Rhodobium gokarnense: one gene and its partner. Each later gene encodes a partner of the first gene's protein in a complex. Links are inferred from orthologs where the notes say so. Each region holds a gene or a part of one and is shown in the gene's direction. Other genes may lie near its edges.

What was found.
Region 2: the proteins of tig (region 1) and rpsG are in contact, whole or in part, in a crystal structure (PDB 3GTY), measured with the Thermotoga maritima proteins. The link is inferred for Rhodobium gokarnense from one-to-one orthologs. Residues at the interface, in WP_004081061.1 of Thermotoga maritima: Glu122, Val124, Val129, Leu130, Tyr133, Glu188, Gly259, Ile262, Tyr263, Glu266, Ser270, Glu273, Gln274, Glu277, Arg308, Gln311, Ile312, Ser315, Tyr316, Glu325, Arg329, Arg336, Leu363, Phe366, Trp367, Arg373, Leu377, Arg381, Leu384, Glu387; in WP_004081843.1 of Thermotoga maritima: Lys34, Lys52, Lys55, Glu59, Arg62, Gln63, Glu66, Asn67, Lys69, Val71, Arg95, Ala109, Lys110, Lys111, Gly112, Arg113, Pro114, Glu117, Glu121, Ile124, Ala125, Tyr127, Asn128, Asn129, Thr130, Gly131, Lys135, Asp139, Arg142, Met143.

Annotation. Positions count from the first base shown.
Region 1 is NZ_JAOQNS010000004.1:312,053-314,859, forward strand. It holds tig (trigger factor), read left to right. Parts: upstream 1-634; coding sequence 635-1,981; downstream 1,982-2,807. Other genes in the region: M2319_RS09060 (hypothetical protein), read left to right, coding at 39-182; M2319_RS09075 (ATP-dependent Clp protease proteolytic subunit), read left to right, coding at 2,203-2,807. UniProt on the Bacillus subtilis protein: Involved in protein export. Acts as a chaperone by maintaining the newly synthesized protein in an open conformation. Functions as a peptidyl-prolyl cis-trans isomerase.
Region 2 is NZ_JAOQNS010000023.1:231-4,131, reverse strand. What follows is about bases 346-3,153. They hold rpsG (30S ribosomal protein S7), read left to right. Parts: upstream 346-1,418; coding sequence 1,419-1,889; downstream 1,890-3,153. Other genes in these bases: fusA (elongation factor G), read left to right, coding at 1,914-3,153; rpsL (30S ribosomal protein S12), read left to right, coding at 1,032-1,403; M2319_RS23070 (transcriptional regulator), read left to right, coding at 346-420. Also shown: more of M2319_RS23070, read left to right, coding at 136-345; more of fusA, read left to right, coding at 3,154-3,901.

The DNA of each region.
Region 1 (2,807 bases):
CGAAGTGTTCCGTTTTCGAACGGGAGGCACGAGGACCCATGAAAATCTTTGCAGCGATCGCCGTCGCCATCGGCGCGGTGCTGTTTTATCAAGCCGGCTTCGACGTCGACCGGCTGCCGATGACCCTTGTCTGGTTCGCGGTTGCGACCACAGGTGTCATCTGGGCGTTGGCCAAAATCTGAGGCGCCGTTTTTTATTGATCTCACGCGCGTTCGCTTCGCCCGCCGCTGCGATGGGGCGGCCTGGCCGGCCGGCTCCCGTTCGGGCTTGCGAACGCCTTGCGTTCGAAACGGCGCCCCATGAGCCCCGCTGCCGCGCCCCGCGCGGCGGCCCTGCGGCCCTTTTGTGATGGAAAAGCGCCGTTTTTCCTTTGATGGCCGAACATCGGGTGATATAGAGGCGGCGCCTCGGCTTCGGTCGGTTCGGGCGCCCGTTGCGGGCGTGGTGGAATTGGTAGACACGCCAGGTTTAGGTCCTGGTGGCGCAAGCCGTGGGGGTTCAAATCCCTCCGCCCGCACCAAGCTTTCCGCCGGTACCCCCAAAGCTGCTCCCGAGCGAACCCCACGGCCCCTGAGGGCCGGTCGGGCGGTTCGGCGAACATTCAGACGCGCGATACGTAAGGACAGAGCACGTAATGCAGATCAACGAGACCCTGAACGAGGGGCTGAAGCGGGAGCTTTCCGTCGTCGTTCCCGCCGACGAGCTGGACAGCCGTCTTGTCAAATACCTGGAGGACGTGAAGGACCGCGTCCGGCTGCCGGGCTTCCGCCCGGGCAAGGTTCCGCTCGCCCATCTGAAGCGCGTCTACGGCACCGAGGCCATGAAGGAGATCGTCAACGAGACGATCACCGAAACCATCCGCTCCTCGATCGACGGCAAGGACGAGAAGCCGGCCTTCCAGCCGGATGTCGACGTGGAGAACGAGACCCTTGAAGGGGTTCTCAATGGCGACGGCGACCTGACCTTCAAGATCAAGTACGAGGTCCTGCCGGAATTCGAGCTCGGCGACTTCAAGTCGATCAGCATCGAGCGCCCGGTGGCCGAGGTCACCGACGAGGAGGTCGAGGCGCGGGTCCGCCAGATTGCCGAAGGCAACCAGAGCTACGCGCCGCGCGAAGAGGGCGCTGCCGCCGAGGACGGCGACCGGGTGACCCTTTCCTATGTCGGCAAGCTCGACGGCGAGGCCTTTGAGGGCGGCAGCGACGAGAACGGGCAGATCGTGCTCGGCTCCGGCCGCTTCATCCCGGGCTTTGAGGAGCAGATCGTCGGCGTCAAGGTCGGCGACGAGAAGACCATCAAGGTGACCTTCCCGGAGGACTATCCGGCCGAGCATCTGGCCGGCAAGGAGACCGAGTTCGACATCGTCATCAAGGAAGTGGCGGCGCCGGAAGAGGTCGTGCTGGACGATGCCTTCGCCTCGCGCTTCGGCATCGAATCGATGGACAAGCTCAACGAGACCGTCAAGCAGCAGATCGAGAACGAGTTCGCCGGCGAAAGCCGCCAGAAGGTCAAGCGCCAGCTCCTCGACAAGCTCGACGAGCTGCACAAGTTCGAGCTGCCGCCGACCCTGCTGCAGAGCGAGTTCGAGCAGATCTGGGGCCAGCTCACCAACAACATGGAGCAGGCCAAGCACAGCTTCGAGGACGAGGACACCACCGAGGAGAAGGCGCGCGAGGAGTATATGACCATCGCGGAGCGCCGGGTCCGCCTCGGTCTCGTCCTGTCGGAGATCGGCGAGCGCAACGAGATCAAGGTCACCGAAGAGGAAATGCAGCGGGCCCTCTATGAGAAGGTCAGCCAGTTCCCGGGCCAGGAAAAGCAGGTGGTGGAGTACTACCAGCAGAACCCGACGGCGATGGCGAGCCTGCGCGCACCGATCTATGAGGACAAGGTCATCGACTATCTGCTGGAGCTCGCCGAGGTGGAGGAAAAGACCGTCACCAAGGACGAGCTCTTTGCCGAGGACGACACCAAGAAGTGACCGCCATTGGGAGGGCGCCCCGAACGGCTTTTGCCCGGGCGCCCTTTCCGGCTCTTCCGGTGCCGCGCGGCCGGGCCGCTAACCACGGCGGTCGAATGACGCTTTTTTATCGGGCGGCGTTTGACTAAATAGGACCAGACACCGATCCGAATCGGGGCCGCCCCCCGATCGCACCGCGCAAGGCGGGGACCGCCCCGCCGCGACGACGACAAGGACTGTTTATGGCCGACCGCGATCCCGTCGATTACACCGTCAATTCCCTGGTCCCCATGGTGGTCGAGCAGACCAACCGCGGCGAGCGGGCCTACGACATTTTTTCCCGGCTCCTGAAGGAGCGCATCATTTTCATCACCGGGCCGATCGAGGACACGGTGGCGACGCTGGTCTGCGCCCAGCTTTTGTTCCTGGAATCGGAAAACCCGAAGAAGGAAATCGCGCTCTATATCAATTCGCCCGGCGGCATCGTCTCGTCCGGCCTTGCCATCTACGACACCATGCAGTTCATCCGCCCGGCGGTCTCGACCCTGTGCTTCGGCCAGGCCGCCTCGATGGGCTCGCTGCTGCTGGCGGCCGGCGAGAAGGACATGCGCTTTGCGCTGCCGAACGCGCGCATCATGGTGCACCAGCCGTCCGGCGGCTTCCGCGGCCAGGCCAGCGATATCATGTTGCACGCCCAGGAGATCCTGGCGCTGAAGAAGCGCCTCAACGAGATCTACGGCAAGCACACCGGCCAGGAGCTCGACAAGATCGAGGCGGCGCTGGAGCGCGACAATTTCATGACGGCGGAGAAGGCGCAGGAGTTCGGCATCGTCGACCAGGTGATTTC
Region 2 (3,901 bases), on another replicon or contig:
CCCCCGTTCGGGCATGCTGAGCGTTTGGCGCCACTACGGAATCGCCCTAGCTGCCCTAACTTTTTGTTTTGACCCGAATTCCTATCCGACGATCGGTTCCCGCCCTTCGGGAACAGCTTTCACAAGGAGATATCCATGGAACAGGACAATGCGCCGACGGTCTACATCCTCATCGGCCGGGCCTGGCGGGAGAAATCGGAGGACCGGGGGCCGGGCACGGCCGTGAACGTCGTCCTCGGTGCCCCCGACGACGACGGCGCGGTGCGCCGCACGCTGGAGGCGCTCGGCGAAAACGGCTTCGTGGAGGCCGAGCTCGACAAGATCGGCATCCTCACCGACGTGCCGGAGGAGGAGCCGTTCCTGCAGGCCTATCGCGATGCGATGGAAGGCAAGATGGCGGTCATCGCTTTCACGGACTGATTCCGGTTTTGGCCCCAAGTGTCGGCCCCGGCGAGGGAATCGCTTTTCGCGCCTGCCGGAATCAGGCGCTGCTCCGGCGGGTGATTCCGCCGACATGGTTTACGGATCGGGCCTCGTTTTCCCGTCCGGGCGCGCCGACCGGGAGGGCCGGTCTCCGATGGCCGCGCCGGCGCCGATTGCCGATCTTTCGCTTTGGTATACATTGGCGAAACGATATTGCGCGGATCGCCGTCATGGATTTGTAAAGATTCCCCGCCTGCGGCATTCGCGCCCGGCCATCCGCGCAGCCAGAAAAAACGCCGGCTCTTGGGCAAAAAACGGGCACGGTGGGGTTGACGCGGAATCCTGAAACGACTAGGTTCCGCCCACTTTCACGGCAGGTGGTAAGTCGGGTTGATCCGGTCCGCAACGAGGACTGGACGGAAGACTTAAACGCTGCCGCGTTTTTGGCGAGATTAGCCGGACACAAGATCGCGTCCATACGGATCGTGATCCTCTGTTGTTTAAAGGCGCCCTCCGCATCCTCTTTCGGGAGCGGGGCGGCGTTGTTCGTTCGCGCAGGGTTCTCCCTGTTGCGGAGGATCTTGAGCTGGATACGGAGAAGGCAAGGGATGCCGACGATTCAACAGCTGATCCGCAAGCCGCGGAAAAGCCCGCCCAAGCGCAACAAGGTGCCGGCCATGGAGGCCTGCCCCCAGAAGCGCGGCGTGTGCACGCGCGTCTACACGACCACCCCGAAGAAGCCGAACTCGGCGCTTCGCAAGGTCGCCAAGGTGCGCCTCACCAACGGCTTTGAGGTGATCGGCTACATCCCGGGCGAGGGGCATAACCTGCAGGAGCACTCGGTGGTGATGATCCGCGGCGGCCGCGTCAAGGACTTGCCGGGCGTCCGTTACCACATCCTGCGCGGTGTGCTCGATACGCAGGGCGTCAAGGATCGTAAGCAGCGCCGGTCGAAATACGGCGCCAAGCGGCCGAAGTAAGCGAGGGAAGCGGGAATGTCTCGTCGCCACAGTGCAGAGAAGCGCGATATTATTCCGGACCCGAAGTTCGGCGATATCGTCGTCACCAAGTTCATGAACTCGATCATGCGCGACGGCAAGAAGTCGGCCGCAGAGGCGATCGTCTACGGCGCCTTCGACGTGATCGAGGACAAGACCCGGCAGGAGCCGGTGTCGATCTTCCATCAGGCGCTCGACAACGTCATGCCGCAGATCGAAGTGCGCTCCCGGCGCGTCGGCGGCGCGACCTACCAGGTGCCGGTCGAGGTTCGTTCCGAGCGCCGCCAGGCGCTGGCCATCCGCTGGCTGATCACGGCGGCGCGCGGCCGCAACGAGCGGACGATGGTCGAGCGGCTGTCCGGCGAACTGCTGGACGCCTCCAACAACCGCGGCAACGCGGTGAAGAAGCGCGAAGACACGCACCGCATGGCGGAAGCGAACCGCGCCTTCTCCCATTACCGCTGGTAGCACGAACGTCGAGAGAGCGACCCCATGGCCCGCACCCACAAGATCGAAGACTACCGGAATTTCGGCATCATGGCGCACATCGATGCCGGCAAGACGACGACGACCGAGCGCGTCCTCTTCTATACCGGTCGCAGCCACAAGATCGGCGAAGTTCATGACGGCGCGGCGACCATGGACTGGATGGAGCAGGAGCAGGAGCGCGGCATCACGATCACGTCGGCCGCCACGACCTGCCACTGGCAGGACAAGCGCCTGAACATCATCGACACCCCGGGCCACGTCGACTTCACCATCGAGGTCGAGCGCTCGCTTCGCGTTCTCGACGGCGCCATCGCGCTCCTCGATGCCAATGCGGGCGTCGAGCCGCAGACCGAGACGGTGTGGCGCCAGGCCGACAAGTACCACGTCCCGCGGATGATCTTCGTCAACAAGATGGACAAGCTGGGCGCGGACTTCTACCGCTCGGTGGAGATGATCAAGAAGCGCCTCGGCGCCAATCCCGCCGTCATGCAGCTCCCCGTCGGCGCGGAATCCGATTTTGCCGGCGTGGTCGACCTGCTTCGCATGAAGGCGGTGATCTGGGACGCCGAGAACCTCGGCGCCTCGTTCCATGACGAGGAGATCCCGGCCGATCTCGCCGACAGGGCCAAGGAATACCGCGAGAAGCTCGTCGAGCAGGTCGTGGAACTCGACGAGGCCGTCATGGAGGCCTACCTCGAGGGCGAAGAGCCGGACATCGACACCATCAAGACGCTGATCCGCAAGGGCACGCTTTCCAACGAGCTGGTGCCGATCTTCTGTGGCTCGGCGTTCAAGAACAAGGGCGTGCAGCCGCTCCTCGACGGCGTCGTGGACTACCTGCCGAGCCCGATCGAGGTGCCGGCGATCAAGGGCATTGATCCCAAGACCGAGGAAGAGACCAAGCGCGTCTCGTCCGACGACCAGCCGCTGTCGATGCTGGCCTTCAAGATCATGAACGACCCGTTCGTCGGCTCGCTGACCTTCTGCCGCATCTATTCCGGCAAGCTGGAGACCGGCGTGTCGCTCCTCAACACGGTGAAGGAAAAGCGCGAGCGCATCGGCCGCATGATGCAGATGCACTCCAATCACCGCGAGGACATCAAGGAGGCCTATGCCGGCGACATCGTCGCCATTGCCGGCCTCAAGGACACCACCACCGGCGACACCCTGTGCGACCCGCTGAAGCCGGTGATCCTGGAGCGGATGGAATTCCCCGAGCCGGTCATCGAGATCGCCATCGAGCCGAAGACCAAGGCCGACCAGGAAAAGATGGGCATCGCCCTCAACCGCCTCGCCGCCGAGGACCCGTCCTTCCGGGTCAAGACCGACGAGGAATCCGGCCAGACCATCATGGCCGGCATGGGCGAGCTTCACCTCGACATTCTGGTCGACCGGATGAAGCGCGAATTCAAGGTGGAAGCGAATATCGGCGCCCCGCAGGTCGCCTATCGCGAGACCATCACCAAGCTGCACGAGATCGACTACACCCACAAGAAGCAGTCCGGCGGTTCGGGCCAGTTCGCCCGCGTCAAGCTGGTCATCGAGCCGGGTGAGCCGGGCGAGGGCTTCCAGTTCGAATCCAAGATCGTCGGCGGCAACGTGCCGAAGGAATATATCCCCGGCGTTTCCAAGGGTATCGAGAGCGTCATGGGCTCGGGTGTGATCGCCGGCTTCCCGGTGGTCGACATCAAGGCGACCCTCATCGACGGCGCCTACCACGACGTGGACTCCAGCGTGCTGGCGTTCGAGATCGCCTCCCGCGCCGCGTTCCGCGAGGCGCTGCAGAAGGCGGGTCCGAAGCTGCTGGAGCCGATGATGAAGGTCGAGGTGGTCACCCCGGACGAGTATATGGGCGACATCATCGGCGACCTGAACTCCCGGCGCGGCCAGATCACCGGCACCGAAAACCGGGGCATCGTCACCGTGGTCAACGCCATGGTGCCGCTCGCCAACATGTTCGGCTACGTCAACACGCTGCGCTCCATGAGCCA